2 regions of the Paenibacillus sp. AN1007 genome follow, and region 2 is predicted to be linked to the other one. Evidence: a T-box and tRNA genes for the amino acid it is inferred to sense, from the RefSeq annotation. Region 2 holds a T-box; the other holds one or more tRNA genes.
The links. The T-box of region 2 lies ahead of ABXS70_RS03025 (valine--tRNA ligase). A T-box ahead of a tRNA ligase gene usually reads a tRNA of that ligase, here a tRNA-Val.
Positions count from the first base shown of each region.

Region 1: it has a tRNA-Val gene. The T-box ahead of ABXS70_RS03025 (valine--tRNA ligase) is inferred to sense a tRNA for this amino acid. The anticodon was not compared.

Region 1 covers NZ_CP159992.1:1,449,283-1,461,857, reverse strand. The annotation lists gene ABXS70_RS06615 (hypothetical protein) at 305-493, opposite strand; gene ABXS70_RS06610 (organic hydroperoxide resistance protein) at 753-1,172, opposite strand; gene ABXS70_RS06605 (CotH kinase family protein) at 1,377-3,086, opposite strand; gene ABXS70_RS06600 (M1 family metallopeptidase) at 3,242-5,458, opposite strand; gene ABXS70_RS06595 (recombinase zinc beta ribbon domain-containing protein) at 5,623-6,546, opposite strand; gene ABXS70_RS06590 (recombinase family protein) at 6,530-7,249, opposite strand; tRNA gene ABXS70_RS06585 (tRNA-Val) at 7,490-7,561, opposite strand; gene ABXS70_RS06580 (hypothetical protein) at 7,756-8,031, shown strand; gene ABXS70_RS06575 (GNAT family N-acetyltransferase) at 8,303-8,746, shown strand; gene ABXS70_RS06570 (DUF3892 domain-containing protein) at 8,884-9,120, shown strand; gene ABXS70_RS06565 (hypothetical protein) at 9,223-9,504, opposite strand; gene ABXS70_RS06560 (hypothetical protein) at 9,488-9,715, opposite strand; gene ABXS70_RS06555 (DUF3889 domain-containing protein) at 9,896-10,228, opposite strand; gene ABXS70_RS06550 (hypothetical protein) at 10,286-10,600, opposite strand; gene ABXS70_RS06545 (manganese catalase family protein) at 10,887-11,789, shown strand; gene ABXS70_RS06540 (DUF5071 domain-containing protein) at 11,960-12,346, opposite strand; gene ABXS70_RS06535 (barstar family protein) at 12,478-12,575, opposite strand, start outside.
Region 2 covers NZ_CP159992.1:669,348-681,922, reverse strand. The annotation lists gene ABXS70_RS03040 (SPOR domain-containing protein) at 1-108, opposite strand, end outside; gene murC (UDP-N-acetylmuramate--L-alanine ligase) at 280-1,599, opposite strand; gene ABXS70_RS03030 (folylpolyglutamate synthase/dihydrofolate synthase family protein) at 1,656-3,032, opposite strand; gene ABXS70_RS03025 (valine--tRNA ligase) at 3,119-5,782, opposite strand; T-box leader at 5,848-6,126, opposite strand; gene ABXS70_RS03020 (LysM peptidoglycan-binding domain-containing protein) at 6,286-7,890, opposite strand; gene ABXS70_RS03015 (RluA family pseudouridine synthase) at 8,099-9,004, opposite strand; gene hemL (glutamate-1-semialdehyde 2,1-aminomutase) at 9,001-10,305, opposite strand; gene hemB (porphobilinogen synthase) at 10,424-11,425, opposite strand; gene cobA (uroporphyrinogen-III C-methyltransferase) at 11,585-12,575, opposite strand, start outside.

The DNA of each region.
Region 1 (12,575 bases), 780 kb from region 2:
TACATGACGGGTTAGAATACAGGGAACCCCTTTGCCGACTGCCCCGCCTTCTCTCATTCGTGAGGCATATTCCGTGCCTCGTGAGCAGGGAGTCTTACAGCGTTCACATACATCGGATGTAACCAGCTTCATGGATACACGCAACTTATCACTTTTTAACGCGGGAGCCTTCTTTCCCTTTGCCTTTGCCATCCCGGATTCCCCATTTCCCTTAATGCTTACTGAATACTGCATCATATGGGGGAACGCCCAATTGTGTGCCTATTTTGGATACGCTGAACTAATCATATTTGCATGTTCAATTCTAAAAAACGTATTTAAATAATAAAAAGATTAACAGCAGCATACCTCCGAGAATTAGCCAGTTGCTAATCTCCCACCAAATGCTTTTCCCTACGCCAGAGATCAGCTGCTGTGAACGTTCTTCATGACGCTGCTGATGTGTATATGATTCCGATCCATCCGTCGGCCTGTCAAATTCTCTAAAATCCATGCTGCACCTCTCTTTCAGCGACTGCGATAATGGGTTAGCTTCGTTAATTGTGAACTTTCTTATATCCATATACGCAGACCCATTTGCTAAAGTTTCAACATTTTTACATTTATTAAATTTTCACCGTACATTCAATATATTTCGGAGCCGAATTATATTTTTCCCAACTTCATTCATAAAGGAAAAACCTCCGATTACTCGGAGGTTTAGTCTAATCATATTCCATTATTGAGAATAGTAAGCTCGAGTCCTGATTTACTTACGCACGTTCTACTTTAACGTTAACATTTCCTTTGATCGCTTTGGAGTAAGGGCAGTAATCATGAGCAAGCTTCACAAATTTCTCTGCAGTTTCCTCATCCAGACCCAAAATTTTCACTTCAAGCTCAACATCCAGCTTCACACCACCATCTGCCGGGTCTGCTACCAGTGCTACAGTTGCAGATACCGTACTGCGTTCAATGGTTACGTTATGTTTCTTCAATTGGAACTCCAATGCAGAGTTAAAACATGCGCTGTATCCTGCCGCAAACAGCTGCTCCGGGTTCGTAGCCGTAGTTACTTGTCCACCAAGCTCAGGCGGTGCAGCAACATCCATCATAAATACATTATCCGGCGATTGTACGATCCCTTGACGTCCACCTGTATTAATGACTGTTGTTTCATATAAAGTTTTCATATTCAATCTCTCCTCTTTCGATTTCATATTTGTTATATTGGCTAAACATCATTTCATTTAACTTGTTCACAAATTGATTGTACACAATTTAATTTGGGTTGTAAATAGTTTTTTTATAATATAAAAAAGAGACGCCTTTGAAACGCGTCTCTTGGTATCATCTAATGAACAAGCTTTCACATTACATAGCAGAGATCGCAGAACCTATTGGGTTGTATCCGATTGCTCCGCTTTTTTAGTTTCTTGGTTGCCTGAATTGGGCTCGAAGCCCTGCCATGGGCCACCGCCATTCATCCCTTTTCCTTTATTAAGATCATCTCCCAGCTTTGTTAGGTCGACAGAAGAAGCATCGATAAGGGTATTCGGACTCGATTTTTGTTCCTCCGCAGCAGCAGGAATCGTTCCGTCAAGTTGTCCCTGTATACTTTCCGCACGCAGCGTGCCTAATTTGGTCAATTCGGCCACAGCCGCTTTATACTTATCGTACGTAACAAATGCCGTAGGATCATTTTTAACATAATCGGTAATCAGATGGTTCAGCGTCTGTACCTTTTGCTCAAATTGCCCGTCTGCGAAATAACCGTCTATAATTTCCTGCAAATATTTATGGTACTTCGCTTTGTACTCAGGTACCTCCAGCAGTTTACTTAATATAGGACGTTCTTCCATCGTCACACCGGACAGTGGTGTATCTATAGCAAGATTAACTACATCGGATGCTGAACCTGCCATGAATCCACCAAAAGCCATATTATAGTCCCATGGCAGCATACTGAGCTGTCCATTATTCTCATACAAATAATAGTTATGACCCATATTGGAAGTATAGCTATCCATATTCACAACCACGATATGCGCTGCAAAATATTTCAGCACAGCATCCACATCCACAACTTTCTCAAGATTAGAGCCTGCATTCAAGTTTTTAAGTGCCTCAATGACACGTTGTTCATCTTCTTCCGTTGTTTTGGTCTTTGCATTATCAAAAATGCCAGAATAACTGGAAACTTTATCATCCGTATAAACTAAGGATACGCCGTTCGTGTCACCCTTCATTCTGCCGCCTCCACCCGGTCCGCGATTACCTTCTCCACGACCTCTTGCGGGCTGTGAATCGGTAGTGTCCTTGCCAATTGCTGCACCTGCATCACTTGGTGGTTCCATGCCTTCAAGGGGCAGAAAATCTCCCATCCCTGCAGCGTCACCTTCTGCTGGCGGGTTACCCATTGGATTCCCCATTCCGCCCGCTCCCATATTGCCATCGTTATTGGGTTTATAGATTTCGCCTTCACCATTCTTCGCACGGTCCAGATACCCGCTATCTATATCTTCAACAGCAAGGTATAAGCCCCATGTCTTTCCGTTTACGTTGATATTGGCAAAAGCAAACAGCGGTGCGTCAACGCCAATATAACTCATGATGTCGTAGCTAAGATATTCTTTCATGTAACTGGCATCCGAGATCATATTATTTACAACCATTTTGTCGAGTCCATTCCAGGTCTGACCTTTGACGTATTCGTCAAACTTGATTTTGAAACTATACCGATCCGTTGTATCGTCTCCTGCCACTTGTCTCAAACTCGAGTTTCCTTTGGCTCGAATGCCTACATTTTGAATCGTTGTTCCGTTAATCGTTACATTGGCTTTGATATAATTCTCCTCTGCCGCTGTGTCCAGCATTTTTTGCCAGGCATCCTCATCCACATCAATGGAAAAAGACATCACTTCCGTTTTATCAAAGTTCTGTGCATAAGACGTAGTTTGGGCATTACTTTCACTCGTTTGTTTTTCTGTATTTACAGCCGTTTGTTGTGTTATCGTCGTTGTCTCCGCTTCGCTGCTGCAAGCTGATAACAGTATCGAGACAATCACCGTTCCTGCCATGACGTTTCTCCATTTGTTGTTCATCATCCGTTTTCCCACCTTACATCTCTTTTTTAATTCTGCTACGGAGAAGTTTAAGGGAGAAACCTTAAATGGAACTGAACAGGCAAAAAGAGCCGCCTCTTATAGCGGCTCTCCATAAACATATCTTTTTTTATGCTTCTAATTTATTGTAAAATGCATCATTCGACTTTTTTGCTAGTTTTCAACTTACCGTTACGATCCAGCTCGTAATATTGGTAAAGATTTTGGGAAATTGTAAGGGATTCCTGATTTTTTTCCATAAAAGATGCTGCAGCCTTATCCCCGAGGTGGTCGTCATTCCAATAATAATGAATCAGGAGCCGATTCTGATTATATGGATGTTTAATGACATAGGCTCCCGAATGGCCAGATGCGTTCATGGCGTTTTTCCAGTCCAAACCAATTTTACCTGCCCGGTCATTCATGCTTTGTTTCAGAGCCTGCACAATGCCATTAGACTTCGCATTACCAATAAGAATCAGGTTGCTGTCGCCAATCTCACGTTTTAGCTTCTGCTTCAACTGCTTGCGGTCACGAACGATATCATATTTTATGCCAAATACATCAAAAATCTGAGTTAATTGGCTGGTTGCTTGTTCCTGCTGTTTTGCAGCTGCTTTGCTCACCTGATCACCAAGTACAATGGTTAACGGTTCCCCTCGGAAAGACTTGTCCATTAGACGAACCATCACTTCATAAGGCATGTTTGGAATATTATTCATAAGAGACTCGTATTGCGGCTGATATGCGTCGTGCATATAGGCTGCCATCTCATCTTTGGACATTTGATATTCCTGCTTGAGTTCAAATCCAGGTTGAATCAACGCTTTTTCCATTTCCCGACGCTGTTCTTTACCCAGCACATCCCCTATGGTATCAAGCAATCCATTAATCGAAGCGTTTTGGTAGATAAAACGGTTAAAGTACTCTTTCATAAACGCATCAAACTGCTGTTCACCAACGGAGCGGTATAATTGGTAGATCGCCTGACGTCCCTTTTGGTAGAAAATATAATCAGCCATTTCTCCTGCCTGCTCATTTGTTGAAGCAATGGGTATATCAATAGGTGACGGATCGAGCTGAATCGATCTGAAACCTCCCAGCTTATTGCCCTGCTTTTCTAAAAAATACACCGTGGAGAAATCGGCAAAACCTTCATCCAGAAAGGATTCCGTTTCTGAATTGTTCCCAATTAAAGCATGGAACCACTGATGTGCAATTTCATGCACAAACGTCGTATCATCTTCAGGCAGTACTTCTGCAGGACGCTGCGGCATCTGTATTAATCTTGAATATTCAACGCCAAAACCATCCACATACGTTTCGATAATCCGAAAATCGGGATAAGGATATTTACCATATTTCTCACTATAAAACGCGATGACTTTAAATGCATAATCGACGTACTTGTCCACTGCAGCTTTCTTGACAGGGTCATCGCCGGAATAAAAATATTCTACAGTTAACCCATCTCGCGTCTCACGTGCTGACTTTAAATTCGGACCAGCAAAAAAAGCAAATTCTCTGGTGTTCGCGGCGCGCGCTGTGACCACTTTCCGTCCGCGTTCGGCACTGTCTTTGGAAGTGATCTCTCCCGGCATGACGACCTTATATGAATCGGGCACATTCAGCTCAACATCGAAATCAGACGAGGTATAGTAATCACTCTCAAAGGAAGTGCTGTACGTTGTCTTGTTCCACTGATGGCTGTTTTCGTCATATACAGACATGACCGGAAACCAGTGTGCCGCATTAATCTGATCCTTATAGTAAGAGAGCCGCTGCATCCCATACGGAATATCGAGCAGAAAGTCCACCTGCAGGGTGATCGATTCACCCGGCTGCAGAGGCGTTTTTAACTGCACGCTTAATGCCTGATTTCGGTTGCTAAAAAGAAGCTTATCCGCTGGTTTTTGATTTTCCTGCTGCTTCACTTCCAAAATATCTATCCCGCCCAGAAAGTCTGATGCTTTTTTATCCGGATTTTCTTTGGCTATATGCTCATTCTGACCGATATACATTTGTGTCTGGGTCGCTTTAGATCGATTGGCATCCGCATAGGTATGCATCACTAACTCCTTAAGCGTATCTTTGCTTGTATTCCGATAAGTCACGGTCTGGCTTGCCTGTATATTCATCTCTTTCTCATCCAGACGCGCCTGAATCAGATACTGGATCGGTGATTGATATTGAGATACAGCCTGCTGCGTGCCGTAATTTGCTTGTACCTGCTCCGCACCAGCGGCCGCCATGGACCCTTGTGACGCCTCCGCATGCGCAGCATAGATTAGTGGGGATGCCGCAAGTGTCATCACCAGTGTGCTCAGCATCGCTTTTTGAATAAAGTTCGTGGATTTGATTTTTGAAAGGTGCATGTTGTCTCTCTCCTTCTGCTGTATGTTCTTCACATATAACAATAGAGGCTTAACCTTACGTTGAAGTGTAGGTGAAGTTTAAATTTTGTTAAAAAAAGAAAAGAAGCCCTGCTGCGCAGGACTTCTCGTATTGATCTGCAGTGGGCACGAACCACACTACTCTGTTAACTCTCAGCATATTTACTTTCACTAGATAAAAGTCCTAAGAACTCTTTAAGCCTAGCTTTGATCTCTACTGAGATTTTCTCTTTACTAACGTAAACAACATCAATCAATGTACTTAACATCATTTTCTTTTTTTCCATTGAGGCTTCATCAAAAACATCATGCCAAACCGGAATATACTCTTTTAATGTTTCCATTTCAGACAGTTCAATCTTTTTAGAAGAAAGTATTCCTTCAGTTTCATTCATTTCATTGGTATTTTGCATAATCTCCAATTCTGTCTTCTCAATGAGATCATTAAGAATCTTTGGTTTGAAGGCACTTTTGCCCATAATTGATTTAGTGACTTCGGCGTTTAGAACCGATAGCTCATTATAATTTTCTTCAAGTATAGACTGCAGGTTCTTAATTTTTGTCTCTTCCTCATTTGATATTTTCTCTTTGATTAGATCTATTTTTGAACTGAAATCTATAGTTTCGAGTTGATTCAAGTAACTATTTACTTGCTTCATTACTTGCTGCTCAACTTTCTTAGACGAGAAAGTAGCTTGACCAATACAATCGGTTTTCCCTTGTAATTTTCCGGTACATCGATAACTTTTATTTTGATTGTATCTAAGTATTTCTCCATTTGCAGCCTTATATTTATTAACAAATGTTGTTGAAGTTAGCCTTGAATTACAACACCCGCATCTCGCTATCCCAGTTAGAAGTAAACTGCCTTTTGTGCTTATGGGAACAGAATTATCGTTCATTTTCTTATTTTTAGGATTCTTTTTTTCTCTAATATCTTGAGCTGAATTCCAATCCTTTTCGGATATTATAATTAATTCAGGAATGGGCTTAGAAAATGTATCGTCTCCCAATCCTTTCCTGTATCTCATAATTCCTTTATATATAGGATTTTTAAGTATGACATTCACAGTAGCCGCCCCCCCACTGTTTAGCCTTTCTTGTGGGTATGTTCTCTTCGTTCAACAATTTAGCTATCCTTAATTGTCCGTATCCTTCTTCTAGTACCAGTCGGAACATTCTCTGTACCACCAAAGACTCTTCTTCGTGTTTTACTAATTTAAGCAGCACCTTACCCTTTTTATTAAAATTACCGGAATCAACACCTCTATACCCATATGGTATACCACCACCTCGAAATATACCCTCTTCCACCATTTGCTTATGTTTTTCGTTCACCCGATCCGAAGTTTTTCTGCTTTCTCCGCTCGACTGCCAGAATCTAAGAAAGTTGATCATCCTGTCTGTATGTACTTCAATTTTTTGCTGTCCTTCTATTACAGACCACATCTCGATTCCTTTGTTTACAAACCACTCAACTAAGAAGGGAGTCTCATCATCTTTTCTGCCTAATCTATCAAACATAAATACTAGCAATACATCGAACAATCCATTTTCTGCGTCCTCTTTAGTCCTTTGAATTACATCTCGGTTCAAAGCAGATACTTTGAACCCTGAGACACCTCTTTCAGTATATTCTTTTACCAACTTCCACCCCTGCTGCTTTTCAATCATTGCTCTACAAGATCGCCGCTGCATGGGTATGTCATTTCCGTCCAATTGTCCTTTTGTAGATACTCGATATAGAGCTGCAACTCGTTTAATTTGTACCAATTATTTCACCACCATATCTTTTTTCTGTTATATAAATCTGAACTCCCTACTACTACTTTCACAATTAGTTAATATCTAGATTATAGCATTAAATCAATAAGATATAATAAAGACTACCCACATATTTTTGCAGGCAGCCCTCCGGTTCAAACCATGTTTAGTTGTCATCTTCTTCAATTAATCGGACATAACAAAAAACAGCCGTGAAGGGCTGTCTAAGCTAAGTAATATTGTTATATATAGGACGAGTGGGGATCGAACCCACGACCCTTACCCTGTCAAGATAATGCTCTCCCGCTGAGCTATCGCCCTTCATTAATTACATTATAATACAGTTAAGATTAATGATTCAATATGTCACCCCATCTATACATCAAACTTCAATGAAGTAACAGTATCATACCAAGTAAACGCGTTCATTGTCAATCATTAATTTGGTTATAAATTGGCTGGATTGGAGCAGAATAATGGAAACATTACCATTTTGGGAAACGAGGTGAATTCCTGTGAAATACGCCGTTCGATATCATCTATACCAGCGCGAGCAGTGTCAGAGTAAACATTCTCTCTTCCGCACAATGAATTGGCTGGTCACATGCGCTCTTGTTCTCCTTACGATGACAGGCTGCACATTACAGCGGGATGAACATACGGTGCAGTTCCAGCAGCTGCAGCAGCCGAATGAACAGAGCGAATCGCTGCCCGTGTGGATGGATGTATATTCCAAATCAGTTGTCCATGATGTTTATTCCCCACAGGGGAATACCGAGATCTTACCGTGAAAGCTGGATGCAGCAGGAGAATAAGGCGCTGTCCGCAGCATCATTCATCTTCATCCCATTTGCGAGAATAAGCTTTTTTGGTCACAACATACAACAAAGCGATCATGCCCGCCGACATCAGAAGTGTAATCGTCATAATACCTGCCATTCCCATCACTCTCTCCTCCTCCAAAGTCCCAGTATGTACCAAACTTAACTATACAGGAAAAGCATTTTTTTGTATAATGCAGTCTGAACTTGCCGCGCATGGAGCAGAAAGAAGGAATTGAATTTGGCAGCTGAAATCAGTTATGTTACGACAGAAGAAGAATTGAAGCAGGCACTTGAAATTCGTCGTCAGGTATTTGTAATGGAGCAGCAGGTACCTGCTGAACTTGAGATTGATCAATATGACGTGATCAGCCCCGATGTACATCATGTGCTGCTTCATACGGATGGCCAGGCTGCTGCCACAGGGCGTCTGATCTATTACAGCAAAGACACGGCCAAAATGCAGCGGATCGCTGTACTCGAATCCTACCGGTCATTTGGTTATGGACGTGTGCTTCTATTAGCAATGGAGGAGCTTGCTCGCGAGCTGGGGCTAACCTATTCACTACTGGATGCCCAGTGTCAGGCTCAGAAATTTTATGATAAACTCGGCTATGAAGTGATTTCGGAAGAACCTTTTTATGATGCGGGTATTCTGCACGTTCGTATGCGAAAAACACTCTAATCATTCTCGGAGTCCAGTTCAATAGCGGTTCAATTAATCTTCGGAAAACACTGCATGGGATGAATACTTCTCTCTATTTCGGACAGGCTAACAGGGTAACCCATTCCCATTTGGTCATAGAAGGAGAGTGTGACATGATGGATCAAACAACACGTGAAACGTTCACAGCAGTGCAGAAAAATGGTGACGGTGATTTGACCGCCTTCCAGACATCCAACGGACGTGTACTGGATTATCAGCAGGCCCTGAACGAAGTGAAAGCCGGAGCGATTGCGGGTGTGAATGTATTCAAAGGTAAGGATGGAGAAATGTATATTCGCGGCGATGCCGACGGGGACCCCACCAACAATCTGGACCAGCTTCCGACTTTCTAAAAGAATGACTGAACATACAGCGCCAATCCAACCGGGTTGGCGTTTTTTGCTCTGTTTTATGTCTGACTGTGCTGTGCTTAACCTTGGCTCTCGGATGACTGATTAATAATCGGTAAAATATTTCACCGCACTCCCTGCAGGCTGCGGTTTTCGAACCATTTGCGCTTCCTGCTCCCAAGCCTGCAGAATCTGTATGCTTTCCATCGCAGACGGGTTATCCCAAGCTATGTGACCTTTCCGTTCAAGTTCGAGCAGGGATTCCCGAATCTGGACGCGACTGCGGCCCGTTTTGTTCTCCAACTCATCCATTCGCGGGATTCGCCGCCGCTGCCCTGCATAGTTCACGATGATGCGTAAAATTTTGCGTTCAAAGTCGTTCAGCATACTTGATTACTCCCTTCCGATTCCCTTCGGTGACAGGACGCCATGCCAGAATATTTTGCTCCAGAAACGTCCGTGGTGCCCCTTCTTTGCCATCGGATGCCCGAATCGTTCCGCCGCGCACACTATTAACTCGAATCTGCCGCTGCGTAATCTGTCCTGCACGATCCATATATACAAGCTCCACCATCTGGCCAACATATTTTCCAAGCATGATCATCCCTCCAGTAAGAACGTTTGTTTGTATTCATTATTATATGCGAACGTAAGTTCTTTATTCAATAACAAAAAAAAGGAATTTTTCAAAATAAAAAACCAGACTTGGTCCTAAAGGAACAGGAGTCTGGTTCTGCTTTAATTTGGAGAGTTTAGTTTGGGGTACAGCCTGATCTGATCAGTGACGATCTGATTCAGCAAATTGCACTTTTTTTAACTGCTGCGTATTCGGATTAAAATCAACATTAACATATACGGCAAACTGCTTGCCATCTTTGGCACGAACCCACAGCTTGAACTGCTCTCTCGACTGATTGGCGCTTAGCGAGGAGCGGCCAATATGTTTGTAGTCTAGAATGTCGACATTGTACTTGGTTTGGGTTTCTTTCACCGCTATGATCCCCCACTTCGCATAATCCGGTATGCTGCTGGATGTGGAGGCTGCTGCTGCAGCTGTAATGCCTGACAACCCAAGCATCAGCGTTAGTATCGTAACCATAAGCGCTCTCATGCATCTCACCCCTTGGGACCAATGTGTTGCTGATATCGTGCCCCTTTGGTCTGCATTTTACACCCACATTCGAAAAATCCAGACAGCGGGCCACAGCGAAAAGGGGACAGCAAGCATCAGCTTATCCAGTGCTCCAACCTCGGAAGTATGACTAAAGCTCATTCCCCAATCCCCGGAAAGAAAATGCTGCTGTGCCTGTGATTCTTCAGTAGGCTCCAAACCATACTTTTCCATAAGTATTCCCCTTGTCTGTTCATCCACCTGGACATCATTCCCTACACCGCTTGCCAGCACATGTGCACTGTTTGTGTAAGTTAACAATATCATTAAAAAAATCAATAAACATGCTGTAAGTAACCATCTAAATCTCATATGTATTTCTCCCTTTCTGCTTCGAATCCATGACCAAGATCAGTACGACACTTTGCACAACTTGTCTGATTGTACATAATCATTGTGAAAATGGGAATACCAAACGGTGAATTATTCACCACATTCAGCAAGCATTCTTGACGAATTAGCACATAACCCTTTAGACCCATTTCTTAGTTTATCTGTTTAGGAAAACCATATATCGTGTAATGGGCTTTGACTGACCAAGCTGTAGGCACACTACCTGAACTCATTTGCACCCCATATTCGAGGAGGTTATATTTGTATGTTCAAACGTCTGGATGAAATTCTGATTGAGATCCCCAACGTCGAAAAGCCTGATCCCAATGCAGCGGCAGCCATACAGGAACTGCTTGGTGGTAAATTTGGAGAAATGTCCACCCTGAACAACTACCTCTATCAATCCTTTAATTTTCGTTCCAAAGAAAAGCTCAAGCCTTTCTACGACCTCGTCATGAGTATTACGGCTGAAGAATTAGGACATGTTGAACTGGTGTCACATGGTATAAACCACTGTCTCAGAGGATCAACCCAATATAAAGAACCCGATCAGACGCCGCTGGGTTCCGTGAAGGATGCAAGGCTGTCGTATCATTTCCTGGCAGGTGCCCAAGGCGCGATGCCTTTTGACTCTATGGGTAATCCATGGACAGGTGCCAATGTCTTCAACAGCGGCAATCTGGTGGAGGATCTGCTGCATAATTTCTTCCTCGAATGCGGCGCCCGTACGCACAAGATGAAAGTGTACGAAATGACGGACCATCCCGCAGCGCGCGAAGTTGTCGGTTTCCTGCTCGTACGCGGCGGCGTGCACGTCGTGGCGTATGCCAAAGCAATCGAGATTGCGACAGGTGTCAATGTGACCAAGTTGATTCCGATTCCGTCACTGGACAACAAAGCCTTCAACGAGGCTCATAAATATGAAGAAAAAGGCGTTCACACCAAACTGTACACTTACAGCGACAACGACTTCAATGCCATTGACCAGATCTGGAAGGGCACACACCCCGAAGATGGACAACCTCTGGAAGTGATTCAGGGCATCCCTCAAGGCTTCCCGATTCCAGAAGCTCCGGCGGTGGAGGAAGAATTCGCACCAGGCATCTCACACGAGGATTTCAAGGAGATTGCGCGCCGTCTGAAAATGGCAGGTAATATTGCGGATTAAGGAATTAATGTTTAGTATTTGTTTGAAAGGTTTCCTCCTGTTAAAATGCAGTTTGTCTTAAGTAGAAGTAAAGCCCTCACTCCCAGCTGCTTCAATGCAGCGAAGATCTGAGGGCTTTGTTATGAGATTGGTCGACTCATGGCTCCAATAAGCATGTTAGAGCATACACACTACTTTATCTTGTTGAGCAAAAGTATGATGGCTTCATCCATCTCCTCAAGCACCTCGCTATACGTAGGCTGGTCAATTATTCTTTCTAAGTCAGGCTTTAGCATATATAAACATTCTAAAGGTAATCGGGAGATAAGGCCTGTCAGCATGAAATACTCCCACTGCGGATCTCTCGTTTGGAATACATCTCGAACATGCGGAATCAATTCGTCTCCAAACCTCAACAGTATGTCTTCCACCGGCTGAGAAATCGGCCAGTTCCCATCCTGTAACCACTTCATAAGCTCAGGTAAGACATCTCTCAGCTCATCCTTACTGCATTTGGAAAGCTTCTCTACAGCTTCAAAGTCATGTTTATCTTTGGGTAACATCGTTATGATATTCATGTGTTATTTCCCCTAAGGAATCTGCCCATTTTTGAAAATGTATAAGTATTTTCTCTAAATTCTCTACTCCGCCTGCACCTCGAAACTATCCATCAATTATGAAGTAATGCTCATTCAGCAAGCCAAGTCCGCTAATATGAACCCGTTTTATCAAATGAACTACAGCTAATCGTTACGTTCCTCTCAGTAAGTATTTCTTTTATTTGATAAAAGAAGCTGTCCTGTGCTT
Region 2 (12,575 bases):
TATGTCATCGTTCGTTGTAACAAGCGGACTGGATGACGGCATCTCCTTATTCTCAAGCTTGTCCGACTCGCGATCCCCGAAGCGAAACGTCATTCTGGCATTACTCACCCGTACCCTCTCCTTTGTCCCATTTATATCAGCTATATGCTGGAAAAGAGGAGATTATTCCAATCATCGGTGAAAAGATATTTTCTTGTGTACAAACGATGCTCCGTGTGCTGCATACCAAAAACGCCTGCTTCACGAAGAAGACAGACGTTTCGGATTAAAATTAAATATTTATTTTAAACCCTTGGCGAGCGCGTCGCCCACCTTCCAGATATCTCCTGCACCCATTGTAAGCACAAGATCTCCTGGCTGCAGCCGCGGCTGCAGGTCAGCAACAACTTCCTCCTTCGTCGGAAGATATCTTGCCGAAGCATTACTGTTCTGCACAATTAGTTCAACCAGTCTGGCGGAGTGCACACCTTCAATCTGCTTCTCGCCAGCCGGGGAATAGATATCGGTAATCAGCACCTCATCCGCCTCGGCAAATGCCCGGCTGAATGCATCCAGCAGGAAAAATGTACGTGTATACCGCTGCGGCTGGAATACGGCAATAATTCGCTTGCCTGTCGCTTTCGCCGCACTGATCGTAGCTTCTATTTCCGTAGGATGGTGTGCATAGTCGTCAATAATCAGCATGTCGCGTGCTTCGCCGAGCACTTGGAATCTGCGCTTGGCTCCATGGAACTGCACGATGGCCGCTGTGATTTTCTCAAATGGAATGCCCGCCTCAAGACAGGTAATAACTGTAGCCATCGCGTTATATACATTGTGCTTGCCTGGTACCGACAGTTCAACAGTCCCCATGGCAGCACCCTGATGATTCATCGTGAAGGAAATACGGCGATCCCCAAGTACGATATCAGCAGCTGTATAATCAGCAGCCCGGTCGATACCATAAGTTGTAATACGAGACTTGAGGTGCGGCAGAATAGCCTGCACATTTTCGTCATCAGCACATACAATAGCTGTGCCTTCTGGACGGATCTGACTGAGGAATTGTACATATGCTTTCTTCAGTTCCTCAAAATCGCTGTTGTAATTTTCCAGATGGTCAGCTTCAATGTTTGTGACGATGCCGAGCCATGGATGGTATTGCAAAAAGGAACCGTCGCTCTCATCCGCTTCTGCTACCACCCACTCGCCTTGACCTGCTTTGGCATTTGTACCGAGATTCATGATCTCTCCACCAATAATATAGGTCGGATCTGTGTCACACTGCTCCATCACGAGTGCAATCATGGAAGAAGTCGTTGTTTTGCCATGCGCTCCTGCAACGGCGACGCCTTTACGCTCATTCAACAAACGCGCCAGCATCTGCGCGCGATGAAGAATGGGTATGTTAAGCTGCTCAGCAGCAACACGTTCCACGTTATCCGCAGGCGCTGCAGTAGAGTAGACCACCAGATCTGCCCCATTCACATGCTCTGCGGTATGTCCAATATATATTTTCGCCCCTTTGGCTGCCAGCTTCTCTGTCAACTCTTGTGAAGCGACATCCGATCCGGTAACGGTGTATCCCATCTCCAGCATAACCCGGGCGATGGCACTCATGCCATAACCGCCAATCCCTATAAAATGAACGTGTTCCGATGTGTTTAACAAAACTTTCACCAACCTTTTTCAGAATCGGTTTGATGCAAAAGGGCTGCCCGCACGTCCGCAATGAGATAAAGCGTGCCGGAAACCACCCCCAGATCCTCCGCTTCCGTCCGTGACTTCAATAAATCAAGTGCCTTTGCCCAATCAGGCTCGACGATGATATCCAGTTCCTGCTTCGCAATGGCGGGACGTACCCGTTCAACAATCTGCAACAATTCGGCTGCAGCCATTTTGCGCCGGAAATCTGGCTCGGTCAGGATCAGCGTATCCACTAGTGGCAGTATATGCTGCAAATACGCTTCGTGATGCTTATTCGCCAGCATACCCATCATCAAAATTAACTTTTTTTGGGGATAACCGTCGATAATGCTCTTGGCCAGCGATTCCGCCCCTTCGGGATTATGAGCACCATCAAGTACAATCAAAGGACTGTCACTGACTTTCTCAAATCTCCCTGCCCAGAAGGCATTTTCGAAGCCAAGTTTAATATCGTCTTCATCCAGCATAAAGGCCATATACTGCCTCAGTATTTCGAGAGTCATTAATGCGGCCGCTGCATTATCACACTGATACACACCCTGCATGCGAATATGAACATGCAGATCACGGAATGGACCGGTAAACTGCAAGCTTTGTCCTTCCTTGCTGCTGTCTATCCTGCGATAGGAAAATTGATCGCCTGCCAAATACACCGTTGACCGCAGCTCCTTCGCTCTCTCCTGAATAACTTTTACAGCTTCAGGCTGAACGGCACAAGTGACAACGGGTACACCCGGTTTGATAATGCCTGCCTTTTCCGCGGCAATCTGTTCAATGGTATCTCCGAGCACATCCGTATGATCCATACCGATATTGGTAATGACGGACACGACGGGAGTAACAATATTCGTTACGTCCATCCTTCCCCCCAGCCCGGTCTCCCATACTACAACATCCGGGTAACACTCTTCTGCATAATACAGCAGGGCCAGAGCTGTGGATACTTCAAACATCGTTGGTGAACCCAGCGGTGTAGACGCCATCTCCATCACGAGTGGAAGCAGCCGATTCGACAGTTTCAGCAGGGTTTCTTCCGGGATGTCTTTGCCGTTGTATTGAAAACGATTGGTGAACTTGGTGATGTAAGGCGATGTAAATGTCCCAACGTCATACCCTGATTGAAGCAGCACTGACGTCAAAAAAGCGCAAGTCGAACCTTTACCGTTCGTTCCCGCGACATGGATGAATTTGAGTCGTTGGTGCGGATTGCCAAGCTGCGACATCAGACCCTCAATTCGTTCAAGACCAGGTCTGATACCAAAAGGAATAAGGCCATTGATCCAGTCCACGGCCTCGTCATACGTTTGTAAAGGAGCAGCTGTATGTGTCCCGTTTAATTCCGTCATCTTATTCACCTTCGGTCCCCTGTTTGATAGAAAGTTGAAAAAGCAGCCGGATGGCGCGGTAAGCACTCCATCCGACTCTTTTGGTATTAACCTTTCAGTTCCTTGATCCGAGCAATGACTTTATCCCGTTTATCGGAATAGTCTGCTTGTTTGGCACGTTCTTCTTCGATAACCTTAGCCGGAGCCTTGGCTACGAAACCTTCATTCGCCAGTTTCTTTTCTACGCGGAGTACTTCACCTTCAAGGTTCTGCAGTTCTTTCTCCAGACGAGCGACTTCCTGTTCGATATCGATCAGGCCAGCCAGCGGCAGGTACAGTTCAGCTCCTGTAATAATGGCCGTCATGGCTTTGTCTGGTGAACTCAAATTCAGTCCGCTCTCAAACTCGGATGTGTTGCAGAAACGCTTGATATAATGACTGTTGCGCTCGATAATGCTGGATGTTTCGTCATTGTTCGCCTTCACCATTAACTCGATCTTTTTGCTCATAGGCACATTCACTTCGGCACGAATGTTACGAACAGCACGAATGGTATCCATCAGCAGATTCATCTCGGCAACAGCTTCCGGATTCTCCAGCGCAGGATCATATTCCGGCCAGGAAGCGAGTGTGATCGTCTCCCCTTCATGCGGAAGGTGCTGCCAGATCTCTTCAGAGATGTAAGGCATGAACGGATGGATCAGGCGCATGGTCTGATCCAGCACGTAAGCCAGCACCGACTGTGTTTTCTTCTTCGCAATCGGGTCGTCTCCGTAGAATGACAGCTTGGCGAATTCGATGTACCAGTCACACAGATCATCCCAGATAAAGTTGTATAACACGCGGCCTGTTTCCCCAAATTCATATGCATCGATTAGACGCGTAATATCACGGGAAGTTTCGTTCAGACGGTGCAAAATCCAATAATCCGCCGTTCCGAGCTCACCGCTGATATCTCGATCCTCGTAGGTGAAACCTTCCAGGTTCATCAATGCGAAGCGGGAAGCGTTCCAGATTTTATTGGCAAAGTTACGAGCCTGTTCAACCCGCTCCCAGCGGAAACGCAAATCCTGTCCCGGCGTACTGCTGGTCGAAATCATATAACGCATCGCATCTGCACCATATTTTTCGATAACATCCAGCGGGTCTACACCATTCCCCAAAGATTTGGACATTTTACGTCCGTCTGCATCACGTACAAGACCATGCATCAGTACATCCTTGAACGGGATTTCATCCGTGAATTCCAAGGCGGTGAAGATCATACGTGCCACCCAGAAATAGATGATGTCATAACCGGTAACGAGTACGTTGGTTGGATAATAACGCTTCAGGTCTTCCGAATCTTCGGGCCAGCCCAATGTTGAGAAAGGCCACAGCGCCGAGCTGAACCATGTATCCAGAACATCTTCATCCTGCTTCAGCTTCCGTCCGGCATATTCAGGCAGTGTCGTCGGGTCTTCAGCCGATACAATCACTTCGCCCGTCTCCTCATCGTACCAAGCAGGAATACGGTGTCCCCACCATAGTTGACGGGAAATACACCAGTCACGAACGTTTTCAATCCAGTTCAGGTATGTTTTCTCAAAACGATCCGGAACAAAGTTAACACCTTCACCGCTCTGCTGCCTTTTGATCGCTCTCTCCGCCAGCGGTTTCATCTCAACGAACCATTGTGTGGACAGATACGGCTCAACCACTGCTCCGGTACGCTCACTGTGACCCACTTGGTGCATATGATCTTCGATACTGATCAGCACACCCTGTTCTTTCAAATCTGCAACGATCTGTTTGCGGCAGTCGCTGCGATCCAGCCCTTGATATTTACCCGCCTCGGCATTCATTGTCCCGCTTTCGTCCATAACCGTGATTTGAGGCAGTTCATGGCGCAGACCTACTTCAAAGTCATTCGGGTCGTGTGCAGGTGTGATTTTTACCGCACCACTGCCGAACTCTTTGTCGACATAGTCATCAGCAATAACCGGTATCTCACGTCCAATAATAGGAAGTACGAGGGTTTTACCAATCATATCTGCATAACGCTCATCCTTCGGATGAACAGCAACAGCCGTATCACCCAGCATCGTTTCCGGACGAGTCGTTGCCACAGTAATATGGCCACTGCCATCTTGGAGCGGATAACGCAGGTGGTAGAGATGTCCCTGAACTTCTTTATATTCAACTTCAATATCAGACAGTGCCGTACGGTTTACCGGGTCCCAGTTAATAATGCGTTTACCGCGATAAATGAGACCTTTCTCATACAACTGTACAAATACTTTACGTACCGCTTTGGACAGACCTTCATCCAGTGTGAAACGTTCACGGGAATAGTCAAGAGACAGCCCCATTTTACCCCACTGCTGACGAATGGTTGTAGCGTATTGATCTTTCCAGTCCCATACTTTCTCCAGAAACTTCTCACGTCCCAGATCATAACGCGTCAATCCCTCTTCACGCAGCTTCTGCTCCACCTTCGTTTGCGTAGCAATCCCTGCATGGTCAGAGCCCGGCAGCCAAAGCGCATCATATCCCTGCATACGTTTCGTACGAATGAGGATATCCTGGAGTGTGAAGTCAAGTGCATGCCCGATATGAAGCATACCGGTCACGTTTGGAGGTGGAATTACAATCGTGTACGGCTCAGCATCCTTGCGTTTGCCCGCTTGGAAATACCCGCGCTCTGTCCAAGTGGAGTACCATTTGTCCTCTGCAGCCTTTGGATCATATGTGGTCGGCATTTCGGTTGTTGCTTTTTTTTGTTCAGACATGTGTCATTCCTCCGTTACTTCATCATCATCATCATCGCTAAAAAACAAAAAAAACCTTTCATCCATCAAAGGACGAAAGGTTAGCTTTCGCGGTACCACCTTTGTTTCACGCTGACATCGGGATAACTGTTCATCCTGGATCTGGCGTGACACTTCAAGCAGATAACGGCTGCGACCGGCCCATCCTACCTCCGAGGTTAATGGATATGCAGCATCCACCTACAGAACTCAAACAGGCAACTCCCGGGCGACTTCGATCAGTTGGTTCCTGCGGAATCTCACAGCGCATCGATCCCACTCTCTGAAAGGTCATACTGTCTACTACTCCCGATCCACGTCATTATTCAAAAAACCTAAACACATCATACCCTGCTCGTGCGCGATAGTCAACCTGGCAGCAGTGAAAGCTGACTATGAACACGTGGAATTCTAAAAAACAAGGAAAACCCGCAATCCCTTCAGAGGATTACGGGTGGTTAGACTGCCATATCCCAGTCAGCAATTTAGGGAATATACAGAATCTGTCCTTCTTCTACAACCTGCTCGGTCAATCGATTATACAACTGCAGTTCTCTGGTACTGAGCTGGTACCTGTCTGCAATGGCATCCAGTGTATCTTCGCGCTGCACAATGCACAGCTTTACTTTGCGGAACGGTGTCTGATCTACAATCGTTCCCAGGAACAGATTCTTCCATTCTACATCTTCTGCCTGACTCGTATCTTCTGGGACAGCTCCAGCAGGGGTCTCCTCACCGCGCTCTTCCTCAACTTCCCGAGCGGCACGGCCGGATGATAACAGCGAGGAGATGCCCACACCCTCTTCTTCTCTTGGTGACGACTCCTTCTTGCTGCCGAAAGCAACCTTCAGTTCCGGCTTGTCTTCCGCCTCAGCAATGGGTTCAGGAACAGATGCCTCATGCTGCAGCAGGGCGTTTTCCTCCGCCGGTTCCAGCACAGGCCGCTCTTCTTCTGGCTGAACCGCTTCAGATGAAGCAAATACGTCCTGCCAGTTCTCGGTCTGTGCATGAGCTGAGGTATTTGGAATCACCTGCTCCTCCTGCTGGGCACTTGACCGAGCTTCTTCAAAGTGCCATACCTTAGGAGCTGTATCTTCCAGCGGTCTTTGTTCTGCTTCTGAACGGGCCTGTTCAGAAGCAGAGGAACTCGAAGATATCAGGTTCTCGGGTACGCTAATTACGGTTGGCTCAGTCCATGCTGACGTTTCTTCTTCTATCGGAAGAAGCGGTTCAGACTCCGGATAGGAAGCGAGTCTGTCGGCCGTCTCCGCCATAAATGAAGAGATTGGAGATGGGGCTTCAAATGAAGAGATTGGAGAAGGCGCTTCATATGTTTCATTTGATGTCTGTGAGAGCAAACTTCCGTCGTCTGCCTCAGGCTGTCTGTGTACATCCCGTTCATCAGCTACAGCAGTGTCCGGCGTTAACGGCTCGGCCGATGCCTGATTCCAATAAGCTTGCGAGAGCTCTTCATATCCCGCTTCTCCCTGGGTTCTCACAGACAAATCTGCTGATTCGGGAGAACCGTACGCAGCAAGTTCAGCCGCATTCGCAAGCTCGTTTTCTTCACCCTGCTGGAACTGATCATCTGGCTCATATCGCCCCGCTTGTTCCTGCAGTTCGAACTGCTCCGCCTGTTCCCGTTCATTCGTACGGCTGTCCTGCTCAGCTTCAGACGAGTGAACAACCGTAAATTCATCTGCAGACCACACCTGAGGTTCCTCTACAGGGAAGCCCTCAATGCCTCGCAATGAAAGTACACCTGTAATATTCAGACTCCGGCTGGATAACAGGTCAACATCAAAATTTTCAATTTCAATCGAAATATCATCAATGGATCTCACCCGGTTTAATGGTACAGTAATTTCGACAGGTATAAAATGCTTTAATTCCTCTGAATCTTCACTTTCCCCCCGGTACGTTCCTGTAAGCAGCAGATGCCCCCTCAGGGTGGCATGGTCGTCCTGTCCGATTACCTGGATGCGCGGATATAGTTCAATTTCTTCCAGTTCCTCAATGGCAGGCACTCCCTCAGACAAATGAACACGCTCATAAATATCGAACCGCAAACCATAAGGTTGATTCAACAAAGGTGGCGTCCTCCTTTCGGCATATGTTCACCATGATCCTTCTCATGGGACTGATCCATGGTTCAATCCTTCGTTACCCATCTATATGCCCGAAATGGGATGGGCATGCCACCTTTTATGAAAAGCATGCACGGGTTTCAGCAATTTTTGAGACTTCAAAGTAAGTGTAAACAAAAAAAGAACGGACCTGCTTGAACAGGTCCGTGCTCTAATTGTGACTCTCTCTTGCTGCTAATTGTTCAAAATCCGCCGGCCAAGGGTCATGTACTTCAATGGAAGCTCCGGTTAAAGGATGAGTAAATCGAAGGACTTCACCGTGCAGAGCCTGCCGGCCAATCTGATCTGAACGTCCTCCATACAGCTTGTCACCTACAAGCGGATGCCCGGCATAACTGAGGTGAACACGAATCTGATGTGTACGACCCGTTTCCAGTTTCAAACGCACCAGCGTAGCCCTGTCCCATACGTGTACGATCTCCACATGAGTAACCGCATCCTGTCCTCCTTCGGACACACGTCTGCGCTGCTTATGGTGCCTGTCCTTTCCAATCGGTGCATCAATTTTGCGGAGATCACCCGAAACTTGGCCGCCTGCGATGGCAGCATACTGACGATCAATCGCTTTATGACGCATCGCTTCGTCTAGTTTGGCGAGCGCAAACGTATTTTTGGCATATAAAACAGGACCCGTCGTATCCTCATCCAGACGATGAACATGCCGCACACTCGTCTGGATTCCGTTCATCTCGTAATAAGAAGCTACCGCATGATCCAGTGTAACTGCCTGATCTTCACGGCTTCCATCCGGATGAAGCTTCATCCCGGCCGGTTTATGCACAACGAGACAGAAATCATCTTCGTACAATACATCCAGATCAGCCCAGCGAGGCTCCACATCTAGTGCCTGCACAGCAAAAAGGGCCAGCCGAAGCCGGTCCCCTGCTAGCTGTATGCCCTGAGATGCCTTGAGCTGGCGAAGCAGCTTCTCCGGGAATTGAAGCTCGGACAGAAGCCATTGTTCAGCGGCAGCCTGTCTGTCCTCGCTTCCAGTTACTGCTTTACCCGGCATCAGCTCAAGCCACTGCCCGCGGCGTTTCCAGCTTCTGATACTCATAACGATTGCAGAGCCTTGCGGTTTGCCTCAATGGTATCCTCAATATCCTGCTCCGTATGCACTCCGGATACAAACATCCCTTCATACTGGGAAGGTGCAACACTAACACCATGATCTATCATCGCTGCAAAATAACGGCGGAATTGATCCAGATTGCTATCTTTCGCAATATCGTAATTAGTTACCGGAACGGCACTGAAGAATGGACATACCATTGAACCAACACGGTTAATCGTTACAGCAACGCCTGCTTCTGCTGCATTTTTCTCGAATCCAGCCTGTAAACGTGCAGACAGCAGCTCCAGACGATCGTAAACTTCCGGTGTCAAAAGCTTCAGCGTAGTATAACCCGCAGCCATCGCCAGCGGATTACCACTTAGTGTACCAGCCTGATAGATTGGTCCTGTCGGTGCAATCTGTTCCATAAGATCCCGGCGGCCCCCATAAGCGCCTACTGGAAGCCCACCACCGATGACTTTACCCAGACATGTCAAATCCGGTGTAACCCCAAACCGGCCTTGTGCACAGTTAAGTCCTACACGGAAACCAGTCATCACCTCGTCAAAGATCAACAAGCTTCCATACTCCGCAGTCACACTGCGCAAGCCTTCCAAAAATCCGGAAGCCGGAGGTACAACGCCCATATTACCTGCAACCGGCTCTACGATCACTCCAGCAATCTCTTCTCCGAACCGCTCAAAAGCAAGACGTACGGACTCCAAATCGTTGTAAGGCACCGTGATTGTATTCACAGCTACCCCTTCTGGAACTCCGGGGCTATCTGGCAATCCCAATGTGGCTACACCCGAACCAGCTTTAATCAACAAGCTGTCTGCATGTCCATGATAGGAACCCTCAAACTTCAGTATTTTGCTGCGTCGGGTTACTCCACGCGCCAATCGAATTGCACTCATCGTTGCTTCTGTACCGGAATTAACCATACGCACAATATCAATAGAAGGCACACGCTCACAGACAAGCTTCGCCATTTCTGTTTCGAGCAGTGTTGGCGCACCAAAACTAGTGCCTTTCTGGGCGGTCTCCCGGAGTGCCTCCACAACATCTGGATGGGCATGCCCCATAATCAATGGTCCCCAAGAGCCTACATAATCAATGAACATATTGCCATCAATATCGTAGATTTTGGAGCCCTCTCCACGCTCGACATAGATTGGCGTAAGTCCCACCGATTTGAATGCCCGCACCGGACTGTTTACTCCTCCAGGTATGTACTGCTTGGCTTCCTCAAATGCGCTGCGTGAGCGCTCATCATTGCGGCGATTGCCTTGTTGTGCAGTCATGAACATCCTCCTTATTTTAACGGCCTTACTTGTATCTTTCTTTTAAAAGAGTAAGGCCTATGGGTTTTATTTGGATATATATACACGGTCTATATTTAACCCGTTGGTATACAGCAGCTTACTTTTCAGCCAGCCACCTTGATGCATCTTTGGCATAATACGTAATGATCATATCTGCTCCTGCACGTTTCATGCTGAGCAAAATTTCCATAGCTACCTTTTTCTCATCAATCCATCCTTGAATGGCAGCCGCCTTTACCATGGCATACTCTCCACTTACGTTATAAGCAACGAGCGGGAGATCGAATTGATCCTTGATGGTACGCATGATATCGAGATAGGATAGCGATGGTTTGACCATCAACATATCGGCTCCCTCCAGCACATCGGTCTCTGCTTCGCGGAGTGCTTCCCGAGCGTTTGCCGGGTCCATCTGATATGATTTGCGATCCCCGAACTGCGGTGTGGAATCTGCTGCTTCACGGAATGGACCGTAGAACGCAGAAGCATATTTAACGGAGTATGACATAATCGGGATATGACTGAATCCATTCTCATCCAGACCTGCACGAATCGCCTGGACAAAACCGTCCATCATATTTGAAGGAGCGATAATGTCTGCGCCAGCTTTAGCTTGTGACACTGCCGTCTGGACAAGCAGCTCCAGTGACTCGTCATTGAGAACGTCACCGCAGATATGGCCGTCAATCTCAGTTGTGTGCACCATACCGCAGTGCCCATGATCTGTGAATTCACACAGACATGTGTCTGCGATCACCAGTAATTCAGGATACCAGGATTTAATTAATCTCGTGGCTTCCTGAACAATACCATCCTCAGCAAAACCGGACGAACCTACACTGTCCTTCGTTTCCGGAATACCGAACAACAGTACAGCCGGAATGCCCAACTCAGCAATCTCTTTCACTTCTTCCTGCAAACGATCCAGCGAGAAACGAAATACACCCGGCATAGACTTAATTTCGGATTTAACATTTTCGCCGTATGTGACATAGATCGGCTGAATAAAATCATCCACAGTCAAGTGTGTCTCTCTTACCATACTGCGAATGCCTGCTGATTGACGTAAACGGCGATGACGTACGATTGGAAACCCCATTTATAATATACCTCCCTGAAATTTTATGCTGCAAAAAGCGAAGCGCGCTGTTTCTTATCGAATGCAGCACGCTTCCTAGGTTCAGCCGAAGCTTGTCTCTTCTCCATATAACGATATCCATAGAGGATAATGATTTAATCTAATTGACTCTCACAACTGTTATTCGTGCAGCTGCCCAGCCATGCTGCTGTCAGTTCCACTGCCGCCAGCACGTTTCCACTCACACAATACATCGATCAAGCTGGTCATCGTAGCTTCCTTTGCCATCAAAGTGACGTTCAATCCAGCATCCTCTGCGGTTTTGGCTGTAACCGGACCAATACACGCAACCTCTACTCCCTTCAGCAGCGGCAGCGGATCGTCTACACCCATGCGTTTCAGCATCTTCATAAAGTTCTTCACGGTGGAAGAGCTTGTAAAGGTCATCGCATGGATACCGCCCTCTTCAAGCAGCTTGAGCAGTTCATCGTCATCCTCACCCGCAAGAATGGTGTCATAGATGATGGCCTCAGTAACATGAAGCCCTCTTTCTCGCAGTTGTTCCGGCAGCCAGGAGCGTGCAAGATCGCCATGTGGAATAAGCACCTTCTGACCCGCCTTTAATTCACTCTCAAATGTTTCCAGCATACCTTCCGCCTGAAAAGGCCCCTTTACAACTTCGGGTGCAATGCCGTGCTTACGCAGTGCTTCTGCCGTAGACGGCCCCACTGCGGCAATTCTCGCTTGATGAAGCGAGCGAATATCCTTGCCTTCGTCTTCCAGATGACGGAAGAAAAATTCTACACCATTCACACTTGTGAAAAAGACCCAATCAAACGTATTTAACACATGGAGTGCCTCTTTGACACTTTGTTTGGACGATTCACTGGACGGCATGACCGTCTCAATGACTGGAAACTCATACGGTTCTCCGCCGAGTTCCTCGATGCGACTGACCAGTTCACTCGCTTGACTGCGAGCGCGAGTAACCAGAATTCGTTTGCCAAACAGCGGCAGCACCTCTGCCCATTTTAACTGCTCCCGCTGATTCACAACATCTCCGACAACGATTACAGCAGGTGGCTGGAAGTTTGCCGCAGTAACTTTAGCTTCGATATCCTCCAGCGTTCCTGTAATGGTATCCTGCTCTGCACGTGTTCCCCAACGTACA